DNA from 2 places in the Polaromonas sp. SP1 genome. Region 2 is predicted to be linked to the other one. Evidence: riboswitches for the same ligand, from Rfam matches in the RefSeq annotation. Region 2 holds a riboswitch; the other holds the start of a gene.

Evidence for each region. Region 2 has a riboswitch for S-adenosylhomocysteine ahead of metH (methionine synthase). Riboswitches for the same ligand answer to the same signal wherever they lie in the genome.
Region 1: linked by a shared signal. The riboswitch ahead of ahcY (adenosylhomocysteinase) and the one ahead of metH (methionine synthase) in region 2 are both predicted to bind S-adenosylhomocysteine.

What each region holds. Positions count from the first base shown of each region.
Region 1 covers NZ_CP031013.1:1,989,764-1,995,491, forward strand. Annotated here, with positions in the region: gene DT070_RS09390 (TetR/AcrR family transcriptional regulator) at 1-342, opposite strand, end outside; gene DT070_RS09395 (MFS transporter) at 449-1,684, shown strand; gene DT070_RS09400 (HAD-IIB family hydrolase) at 1,817-2,629, opposite strand; gene DT070_RS21295 (DUF3592 domain-containing protein) at 2,629-3,267, opposite strand; S-adenosyl-L-homocysteine riboswitch at 3,411-3,483, shown strand; gene ahcY (adenosylhomocysteinase) at 3,585-5,015, shown strand; gene DT070_RS09415 (TlyA family RNA methyltransferase) at 5,175-5,728, shown strand, end outside.
Region 2 covers NZ_CP031013.1:1,271,839-1,277,566, forward strand. Annotated here, with positions in the region: gene metH (methionine synthase) at 1-2,002, opposite strand, end outside; S-adenosyl-L-homocysteine riboswitch at 2,010-2,111, opposite strand; gene DT070_RS06120 (hypothetical protein) at 2,484-2,726, opposite strand; gene DT070_RS06125 (homocysteine S-methyltransferase family protein) at 2,723-3,769, opposite strand; gene DT070_RS06130 (rhodanese-like domain-containing protein) at 3,931-4,323, shown strand; gene recQ (DNA helicase RecQ) at 4,446-5,728, shown strand, end outside.

The DNA of each region.
Region 1 (5,728 bases), 720 kb from region 2:
GGCCGCCGCCTTCAGCAAGGAGGCATTGCCTGGCTTGTTGAGGTGGGTGATCAGTTCCTGGGCCCAGGCCGTGAGTTCGGCTTTCAGGTCGCCGGTCTCCGGCAGCGGGCGGTTCGGGTCCAGCCGGTTGCTGGCGGTTTCGTCGAGCAGGCCGTTCACGTCGCCCCAGCGCCGGTAAATGCTGGAGGCGCTCACGCCGGCGCGCTCGGCCACGGCCGGCACGGTCACCTTGTCGCGGCCTTCCTGGGCAATCAGCTCTTCCAGTGCCTTGCGCACCACAAATTGCACCTGCGCGCTGCGGCCGCCGGGGCGTTTGTTCTGGGGTGTGGGTGAAGTGCTCATCAGGGCGAATTTTATCCTAAAAGCAATGATCTTTGCGTTAATTTTAAAACCGGCGTAGAATTCACAAACGCAAATAAATTCGCTTTAAGAAAGTTGAGCGTTCCCCATGACCGCACCCGCCGCCCCTTCATTGCAATCCTCTGCCTCTTCGGGGGCCACCCGCTGGAAATTGCCGCCCGCAGCCGCCTTCCCGCTGCTGGCCATCTTGCTTTTCGCCTTTTTTGTGGCCGGCAGTGCGCCTTCGCCGCTGTTTGTCGTCTTCCAGCAGCAGTGGGGCTTTTCACCGGCGCTGCTGACGGTAGCGTTTGCGATCTATGCGATTGCACTGCTGGCCTCGCTGCTGGTGGCCGGCTCGCTGTCTGACCACATCGGCCGGCGGCCGGTGGTGTTTACCGCCTTGCTGCTGCAGGCCGGCGCGATGCTGACCTTTTTGCTGGCCGAAAGCATCCACGGCATCATCGCCGCGCGCATCGTGCAGGGCATTGCGACCGGCATGGTCAGCGGTGCGCTGACGGCCGCGGTGGTCGAAGCCGCCCCGGCCGCGCAAAAACGCCTGGGCGCCATGATCGGCAGCGTCTCGCCGCTGGCGGGGCTGGCCGTGGGCGCGCTGCTGACCGGCATCGCCGTCAAGTTCGCATTGCACCCGGTGCCGCTGGTGTTCGGTGTGCTGGTGGCCATCTGTGTGGTCGGTGCGGTGGCTACGCTCTTCCTGCCTGAAAGCGCCACGCCGCGCCCAGGCGCGCTCGCCTCGCTGGTGCCGCGCATTTCGATCCCGGCGCAGGCGCGCGCTGAATTCTTCCGTGGCGTGCCGACGATGCTGGCCGTGTGGTCGCTTGCGGGGCTTTACCTGTCACTGGTGCCGTCCATGCTGCAGCAGATCTTTGGCATCCACGACGGCGTCGTCAACGGCCTGGCTATTGCGACCTTTTTCGGGTTGGGTGCTGCGTCGCCAACCTTGCTGAAAAACCTGTCGCCTGTGCGCATGAGCGCCGTCGGCATGAGTTTGCTGGCCGTGGGCGCGGGCCTGGTGGTGCTGGCGCTGGCCACGCGCTCTGTGGCGTTGTTTTTTGCGGGCACGGCGCTGGCGGGTTTTGGCGGCGGCTCGGCTTTCTCTGCCCAGGTGCAGACGCTGGCGCCGCTCGCGCAGCCGCATCAACGGGCGGAGCTGTTTGCCGCGCTGTATGCCACCAGCTACCTGGCTTTCAGCGTGCCCGCCATGCTGGCTGGCCGCTTGATCGCGCCGCTGGGTTTGCCTGCCACGGTAGAGGGCTATGCGGGGTTGGTGCTGGCTGTGGCCGCCCTGGGCGCCTGGCTACGCTGGGGCTCGGTCCGCCGCGGATAGGTGCTCACCCCTGCTGACGCTCACTTCGTGTAGCGTCCCCTCCCCTTGCAGGGGACGGCGCCTGCGGCCGGGCAGAGCCCGATCCGCGGCACCCGCTGAATCAATGGAGGGCAGCCGCGCGGATGGGTTGGCTTAATCCAGCAGCGCGCGGACTACCTCGGTGAACCCTGCGCCGCGCTCACCGCGTGTCACGTAGGTTGGCAAATGCGCCAGCTGCGGCACAAAGCGCGCGATATTGGCCACGCCCACGCTGTTCGCAAAGGTCTTGAACATCAGCTGGTCGTTGGTCGAATCGCCCACATACACCCAGCGATCCATCTCGGTGTCCAGATCGCGCTGCCAGAGCTGCCGGACAATCCAGCGCGCGCCTTCCAGCTTGTTGTGCCCGCCGTACCAGCCGTTGATGTGGATGCTGCTGACGGTGGCGTGCATGCCTTCGCTTTTCATCAGCGCCACTACGGCAGCGATCTGCGCCTCGCTCAAGTGCACAAATTCGCTGTGGTCGATGGCGATGTCGGTTGCGCGGCCCGGCGAGTCGGTGGCGCGGGCCACGCCTGGCATCTCGCGCTCAATGCGCGCCAGCACGGCCTGCATGCGGGCGAAGTTGGCGCTGCGTGTGGCGGCGTCCTGTTGATATAGTTTTGATAGCGGCCTGCCCACGTCCTGTATGGGCTGCAGGCCTTTTTTATGCTCAGGGCGCAGGGCGACGGCGCCGTTCTCCGCCACGATGGCATCCACCGGCCAGCTTGCCGCAAAAGGCTCACTCCAGCCGACCGGCCGGCCGGTGATGGCCACCACTTTGAGCCCGGCCGCTTTCAGTTCACCCAATGCCTGCAGCGCATCCGGGGTGATTTCGCCTTCCGTGGTGAGTGTGTCGTCGATGTCGGTGAAGACGCCGGTAATCTGCGCGCGCTCGGCGGGCGGCCAGGCGTTGAGGTCTTTCATCATCGCTTTCTCAATACCTCAATGCCCATCAACAGGGCGCTGACTGTGATCACCAAACCCGCGATCCCCTGGATCCAATCGTTGAACGACAGTTTCCCGGGCTCAAGCACCGCTTCGGATGGATAGCCGGGATCGTAGTAAACGGCCACCGTGTCGCCTTTTTTGAACGCAGCCTGGAATTGCTCGGACTCACTCCTGGAAAGGCAGCTGTCCGATGCGCGCACATTCTGGCCGGTGAAGTGCCGGCCTTGCACCTTGTAGCTGTAGGTGGCAATCGGCTCATAACAATCGTCTTGCCTGTCCGAAGCGGGCTTCACGCCGGAAGAAAGTATTTGCGCGCTGCCGGTTTCCCAATCGAGGGTTTCTGAGGCCCGGTAGGCCTTGGAGGCAAAGTTGGCGCTCATGCCCGCGCCCATGAGCAGGAACAGGGCACAGTAGACGGGCGTCAGAGGGGGATACCTCATCAGGCCGCCTCGTAGCCGCAATGCCTGACGGCAAGGGGAAAGTGGCGCGCGTCGAAGTCTTGCATGGTGAAATTCTCGCATGTATGGCCCCCACGGTCGTGCACTTCGTGTCACTCCCTGCCCCCCGAGGGGGCCGCCCGCCTGTGGCCCGGCAAAGCCGGTTCCACGGCTCATGCTGGCGTGAAGAGTCAGGGGCGTAACGAGGGGAGGTCTTCACCAGTGGGGGCCGAGGGTCCGGCTTCGCCGGCCCCAGGCGCCGCCCCCTGAGGGGGGAGCAGGCTACACGAAGTGAGCCTGAACGGGGGGGTATAATCAGCCCTCCTGAGGAGCGTTGCAAGCCACGTCATGTGGACCAGGCTCAGGACTTCATTGCAACCACGCTCACCCGCATGTGCTCTCAAGCCGGGTGAATGACTGAATTCTCCCTTCCCTTGACTGCCGCATGCCCGTGGCGATTTTGCCCAGTTGACGTTTGATATTTGGAGAACCGTATGAGCGCCGTCCTGAAACCTTCCACCGACCACATCATTGCCGACATTTCGCTTGCCGCCTGGGGCCGCAAGGAACTGAACATCGCGCAAACCGAAATGCCCGGCCTGATGGCCATCCGCGAAGAGTTCGCGAAAGCGCAGCCGCTCAAGGGCGCGCGCATCACCGGCTCGCTGCACATGACGATCCAGACCGGCGTGCTGATCGAAACCCTGCAAGCCCTGGGCGCCGACGTGCGCTGGGCTTCGTGCAACATCTTCTCGACGCAAGACCACGCCGCCGCTGCGATCGCCGCCGCCGGCACGCCTGTCTTCGCCATCAAGGGCGAAACCCTGGCCGACTACTGGGACTACACCCACCGCATTTTTGAATTCAACGGCGCCAAGGGCACGCCTGAAGAAGGCCCCAACATGATCCTGGACGACGGCGGCGACGCGACGCTGCTGATGCACCTGGGCACCAAGGCCGAAAAAGACGCCAGCCTGATCTCCAAGCCCGGCAGTGAAGAAGAAGTCTGCCTCTTCAACTCGATCAAGGCCAAGCTCGCGCAAGACCCGACCTGGTACAGCCGCCGCCTGAAAAACATCATCGGCGTGACCGAAGAAACCACCACCGGCGTGCTGCGTTTGAATGAAATGTCGGCCAAGGGTACGCTGGCCCTGCGCGCCATCAACGTGAACGACTCCGTCACCAAGAGCAAGTTCGACAACCTGTATGGCTGCCGCGAATCGCTGGTCGACGCCATCAAGCGCGCCACCGACGTGATGGTTGCCGGCAAGGTTGCCCTCGTGGCCGGTTACGGCGACGTGGGCAAGGGCTCGGCCCAAGCCCTGCGCGCCCTGAGCGCCCAGGTCTGGGTGACCGAGATCGACCCGATCAACGCCCTGCAGGCCGCGATGGAAGGCTACAAGGTCGTGACCATGGAATACGCTGCGGACAAGGCCGACATTTTTGTGTCCGCCACCGGCAACAAGAACGTCATCACCTATGAACACATGGCCGCGATGAAAGACCAGGCCATCGTCTGCAACATCGGCCACTTCGACAACGAAATCGACGTTGCCGCGCTCGAAAAATGCAAGTGGGAAGAGATCAAGCCGCAAGTCGACCACGTGATCTTTCCGGATGGCAAGCGCATCATCCTGCTGGCCAAGGGCCGCCTCGTCAACCTGGGTTGCGGCACCGGCCACCCCAGCTTCGTGATGTCGTCCAGCTTCGCCAACCAGACGATTGCACAGATCGAGCTGTTCACCAAGAAAGACGCTTACGAAGTGGGCAAGGTCTATGTGCTGCCCAAGCACCTCGACGAGAAGGTGGCGCGTTTGCACCTGAAGAAGGTCGGTGCCATGCTGACTGAATTGAGCGATGAGCAGGCTGCGTACATCGGCGTGTCGAAGGCCGGCCCGTACAAAGCCAACACCTACCGCTATTAATTTTCCTGGCTACTGCGCGACCCGGTAGCGGCGTTGCGGATCCCGATCAGGTAATCCTCATGCACCTCAAGTGCATTCCGGTTGCCTGACGCCCGCGCCTTGCTCTCGGGCCGCTCGCTACGCCCTTGAGGCTGTTGTTGGAATACCGGAACACACACCATGCGCGCTGACCTATTCCTCGTCGACCACGGCCATGCCGCCACCCGCTCCCAGGCCCAGCGCCTGATTGCGTCGGGTGTGCAGTGGCGCGCGGAAACCGACGCGCCCTGGAAGAAGGTCGCCAAGAACGGTGACGAGATTCCGCCGGGCGCCCAGCTGCAATTGCTGGACACCACCGAAGCCAAATACATCTCGCGCGGCGGGCTCAAGCTGGAAGGCGCGCTCAAGGCCACCGGCCTGAAGGTCGCCGGCCTGCGCTGCCTGGATATCGGCCAGTCCACCGGCGGTTTTACCGACTGCCTGCTGCAGCACGGCGCCGCGCAGGTGGTGGGCGTGGACGTGGGCCACGGCCAGCTGCATGCCAGCCTGCGTGAGGATCCGCGCGTCATTTGCATTGAAGGCGTGAACGCCCGGTCCATGACTGCTGCAGATTTGATAGCGGGACATGCAGGCGATACGGGGGCTACAGGCTATTTTGATGACGAATTCGAAGACGATGAGGACGTGCAGGAAGAACCCGCCGTCGAAGCCGGCTTTGACTTCCTGACCGGCGA
Region 2 (5,728 bases):
CGGTGCCCACGACTTCGTCTTTCAGGATGGCGGGGAAAGGCCCGGCCAGGTCCCAGGTCTGGAAGAAAGGGCCCCAGTCGATGTACTGCGCGAGCTCGGCCAGGTCGAAGTTCTTGAACACGCGGCGGCCGGTGAACTTGGGCACCGGCGGCGTGTAGTTCGCCCAGGCTATGGGCGTGGCGTTGGCGCGCGCCTTGGCCAGCGGCCACATCGGCACCTGTTTTTTGTTGGCGTGCTGGGTGCGCACCTTGTCGTAGTCGGTATAGAGCTCTTCGATGTACTTGGCAGCCTGGTCGGACAGCAGGCTTTGCGCCACGCTGACGCTGCGCGACGCATCGGGCACATAGACCACCGGGCCTTCGTAATGCGGCGAAATCTTGACGGCCGTGTGCACGCGGCTGGTGGTGGCGCCGCCTATGAGCAGCGGGATTTTCCTGATGCGGAAGTGGTCGTCCTTCTGCATCTCGGCCGCCACGTACTGCATTTCTTCCAGGCTGGGGGTGATGAGGCCTGAGAGGCCAACGATGTCGGCGCCCTCAACCTTGGCGCGCGCCAAAATCTCATGGCAGGGCACCATCACGCCCATGTTGACGACTTCAAAGTTGTTGCACTGCAAGACCACGGTGACGATGTTCTTGCCGATGTCGTGCACGTCGCCCTTGACGGTGGCGATGATGATCTTGCCCTTGGTCTTGACGTCGCCGCCGGCCGCTTCGAGCAGCAGCTTTTCGGCTTCGATGTAGGGCAGCAAATGCGCCACGGCCTGCTTCATCACGCGGGCGCTTTTGACGACCTGGGGCAAAAACATCTTGCCCTGGCCGAACAGGTCGCCGACGACGTTCATGCCGTCCATCAACGGGCCTTCGATGACGTGCAGCGGCCGGCCGCCCCCGGCCAGGATCTCCTGGTACATCTCTTCGGTGTCTTCGGTGATGAACTCGTTCATGCCGTGTACCAGCGCATGCGACAGGCGCTGGCGCACCGGCAATGCGCGCCATTCGTTTTTCTTGCTGTCGTCCTTGGCGCCGCTCTTGGCGGTTTCGGCCACTTCGATCAGGCGTTCGCTGGGCGTGAGTTCGGCCTCGCCGGGCTTGTAAACAGGCGTGCGGTTGAGCACGACGTCTTCGACGCGCTCGCGCAGTACCGGGTCCAGGTCGTCGTACACACCGACCATGCCGGCGTTGACGATGCCCATGTCCATGCCGGCCTGGATCGCGTGGTAGAGGAACACGGTGTGGATGGCTTCGCGCACCGGGTCGTTGCCGCGAAAGCTGAAGGACACGTTGGACACGCCGCCCGAGACCTTGGCGCCCGGCAGGTTCTGCTTGATCCAGCGCGTGGCGTTGATAAAGTCGACCGCGTAGTTGTTGTGCTCCTCAATGCCGGTGGCAATGGCAAAAATATTGGGGTCGAAGATGATGTCTTCGGGCGGGAAGTTCAGCTCGTCGACCAGCACGCGGTAGGCGCGCTCGCAGATCTCGACCTTGCGCTCATAGGTGTCGGCCTGGCCTTTTTCGTCGAAGGCCATCACGACTGCCGCCGCGCCGTAACGCTTGAGCAGCTTGGCCTGGTGCTTGAAGGGCTCCAGGCCCTCCTTCATCGAGATCGAGTTGACGATGCCCTTGCCCTGGATGCAGCGCAGGCCGGCTTCGATGACGCTCCACTTGGAGCTGTCGATCATGATGGGCACGCGGGCGATGTCGGGCTCGCTGGCGATCAGGTTCAGGAAGCGCACCATGGCGGCCTGGCTGTCCAGCATGGCCTCGTCCATGTTGATGTCGATGATCTGCGCGCCGTTTTCGACCTGCTGGCGGGCCACGGCCAGCGCCTGTTCGTACTCGCCGTTGAGGATCATGCGGGCGAAGGCCTTGGAGCCGGTAACGTTGGTGCGCTCGCCGATGTTGACGAACAGGCTGCCCTCGCCGACCTGCACGGGCTCAAGGCCGGACAGCTTCATCGGGGGGACAGAGACGGAATTTTCGATTTCGGGCATGCGCTTCACCTTCGGGGCAAGGTGAGCGTCGTTGCAAAAAGTCTGCCGCGGGGGCAGGAATCTTGAAAACCCAAGCCTGACGAAACCGGGCGGCTTCGCTGCAACGCTCCTTGGGGATAGGGCTATTTTAAGCGCTCAGGCTGCCCTGCGCCCGCCCTGCAGCAAATTTCCGGGCATTGCGTGAGGCTCAGGGGTCGCGCAATTCCAGCAGCATTTGCTCGACGGCATAACTGCAGTCTTCAGAACCTGTTCACGGTCTAAACGGGGCCGCGTTGGGGTGCAATCGGGATGAGTGGGCCGACCGGTCACGCCGCATGGGCTAATGCCCTTGCAAGTGACCGGGTGGCTCAATCGCCCGATTTCACCCCAACCCGGAGGGCAAGCGCCTTCTCGGGCGGTCTGCGGCGTTGCGGCGCTAGCTCATAGCTGGGCTATGAGCGTCGCACCGCGCCTTGCATCCCATCCCGAGAAGGTGCTTGCGCGGCCCCGTTTAGATCGTGAACAGGTTCTTAGCGCCGCGCAGGCAGTGCTGGGAAATGGGCGCGACCTCGACGTTTTTGGGCGGCATGCCGGGCCGCTCAACCGTGAGTTGACCAGGCGCGGGCACAGTGACGGTGTAGTTGGGATATTGCCCCGTGATCTTGCCGGACAGCAGGACATCCCAGGAAGGAGGGCTTTGCCCGCAGGCGGCAAGCAGGGCCAGACTGGCGAGCAGAAGCCCGCCGGTCTTCACGCCGCCTCGCGGTAGAAAAATTTGGTAGCAACCGAGCGCGCCGCCGCCGGCGTCACCGCCTGGGCAATCGCCTGGATATGGTCGGGCGTAGTGCCGCAGCAGCCGCCCACGATGTTGACCAGGCCTTCGTCGGCAAACTCGCGCAGCAGGCGCGACGTCACGTCGGGCGTCTCGTCAAAGCCGGTGTCGCTCATGGGGTTGGGCAGGCCGGCGTTGGGGTAGCAGCTGATGAAGGTGTCGCCGGCCACGCGCGCCAGCTCCTGGATATAAGGGCGCATCAGGGTCGCGCCCAGCGCGCAATTGAGGCCGATGGCCAGCGGCGCGGCATGGCGCACGCTGTGCCAGAAGGCGGTGACGGTCTGGCCGCTCAGGATGCGGCCGGAGGCGTCTGTCACGGTGCCGCTGATGATGAGGGGCAGACGCTCGCCCGAGTTGTCGAAGTATTCGTCGATGGCGAAGAGCGCCGCCTTGGCGTTGAGCGTGTCGAAAATCGTTTCGACCAGCAGCACATCGCTGCCGCCCTTGACCAGCGCCTCGGTCTGCTCGTAATAGGCCTTGCGCAATTCTTCGAAACTGGTGTTTCGCGCGCCGGGGTCGTTCACGTCGGGGCTGATGCTGGCCGTCTTGGGCGTGGGGCCGAGGGCGCCGACCACAAAACGCGGTTTGTCGGACGTGGAAAATTTGTCGCAGGCGGCGCGGGCAATGCGGGCCGACTCGTAATTCATCTCGATGGCAAGGTCGGCCATGTCGTAATCGGCCTGGGCCACCGTGGTCGCGCCGAAGGTGTTGGTTTCGATCATGTCGGCGCCGGCCGCCAGGTAGCCTTCATGGATGTCCTGGATCACGTCGGGGCGCGTGAGGCTGAGCAACTCGTTGTTGCCTTTCACGTCCTTGTGGAAGTCCTTGAAGCGCTCGCCGCGGTACTGGGCCTCGTTCAGCTTGAAGCGCTGGATCATCGTGCCCATGGCGCCGTCGAGGATGGCGATGCGCTTTTCGAGGATGGCCGGGAGCTGCTGGCCGCGGGTGTAGGGTGTCTGCTTCATGCCCTGATTTTAAGGCGCGGCGGTTTTTTCCACAGCCGTACAGAGGCACCGCCCGGTTTCCACCGGAGCACCAAGGCAAAAACGCGCGCTTGCAGAGGAGGGGAGAGAGCGGTAGGCCACCGGTAGGCACCATCGGCCACAATAGGGGTATTGCCCCGACTATGAAAAATTTTCAACCCAAAGAAGCCTGGACCTGGCTGCAGGCACACCCCGACGCCCTGTTTGTCGATGTGCGCATGGAGATCGAGTCGCTGTATGTCGGCCGCCCGCCAGGCGTCGTCAACGTGCCGTGGTACGAATACCCCGACCTGCAGCCTGACGCGCAGAAGTTTGCCGACGCCGTCGCGCGTGAGGCAACGGGCAAAACGCAGCCGGTGCTGCTGATCTGCCGCTCGGGCAAGCGCACGCTGGATGCCGGGCAGGCGCTGGAGGCGGCGGGCTTCTCGAACGTGCAGCATGTGGTGCACGGCTTTGAGGGTGAACTGGACGAGCAGTTCCAGCGCTCCACGCTGTCGGGCTGGCGATTTGAAGGACTGCCCTGGGAGCAGATGTAGCCCCTGCCAGGCCTTACAGGTTTTGCATCAAATCAGCCTCTAGCCCATACAGGACATAGGCTTATAGCTATTCATTTGATAGCGCAACAGTAACTTCCCGCCATCCAGACTTTTCGCCCGCCTTGTCCTCCCTACCGATCTCCCCTCTTTCCACGCCCCTGCAGGTGCTCAGCCAGGTTTTTGGCTACGACAGCTTTCGGGGCCCGCAGGAAGCCATCGTGGACCACGTGGTGCGCGGCGGCGACGCGCTGGTGCTGATGCCCACCGGCGGCGGCAAGTCGCTGTGTTACCAGATCCCGGCCATCGTGCGCCAGAACGCCGGCCACGGCGTGACGGTGGTGATCTCGCCGCTGATCGCGCTGATGCACGACCAGGTGGGCGCGCTGCACGAGGCCGGTGTGTCGGCCGCCTTCCTCAACTCCACGCAAAGTTTTGACGAAAGCAGCCAGCTCGAAAAGCAGTTGCTGCGCAACGAACTGACGCTGCTGTACGCCGCGCCCGAGCGCATCAACACGCCGCGCATGAAGGGCCTGCTGGCGTCGCTGCATGAGCGCGGGCTGCTCAGCCTGTTTGCGATCGACGAGGCGCATTGCGTGAGCCAGTGGGGCCACGACTTCCGGCCCGAGTACCGCTCCCTGAGCCTTTTGCACGAGACCTTTCCGGACGTGCCGCGCATGGCGCTGACGGCCACGGCCGATGCGCTGACGCGGCAGGACATGATCGAGCGGCTCCAGCTCGAAGACGCGCGCCAGTTTGTCAGCAGCTTTGACCGGCCCAACATCCGCTACACCATCGTCGAGAAGACCGACCCGACGGCGCAGCTGCTGCGGTTTATCGAAACCGAACACGAAAGCGAAGCGGGCATCGTGTATTGCCAGTCGCGCAAGCGCGTGGAAGAAATCGCCGAGCGGCTGCAGGACGCCGGCCTGAAAGCGCTGGCCTATCACGCGGGGCTTGACTCGGGCCTGCGGCAGCAGCGGCAGGACCGCTTCCTGCGCGAAGACGGCATCGTCATGGTGGCCACGATTGCTTTCGGCATGGGCATCGACAAGCCCGATGTGCGCTTTGTAGCGCACCTGGACATGCCGAAAAACATCGAAGGCTACTACCAGGAGACCGGCCGCGCCGGCCGCGACGGCCAGAGCGCCGACGCCTGGATGGTCTACGGCCTGCAGGACGTGGTGAACCAGCGCCGCATGATCGACACCAGCGAGGCGGCGAGCGAAGAATTCAAGCAGGTGATGCGCGGCAAGCTCGATGCGCTGCTGACACTGGCCGAAGACACGCGCTGCCGCCGCGTCAGCCTGCTGGGCTATTTCGGCGAAGACAGCCAGCCTTGCGGCAACTGCGATAACTGTTTGAACCCGCCGGCGGTGTGGGATGCGACCGAGGCGGCGCGCAAGAT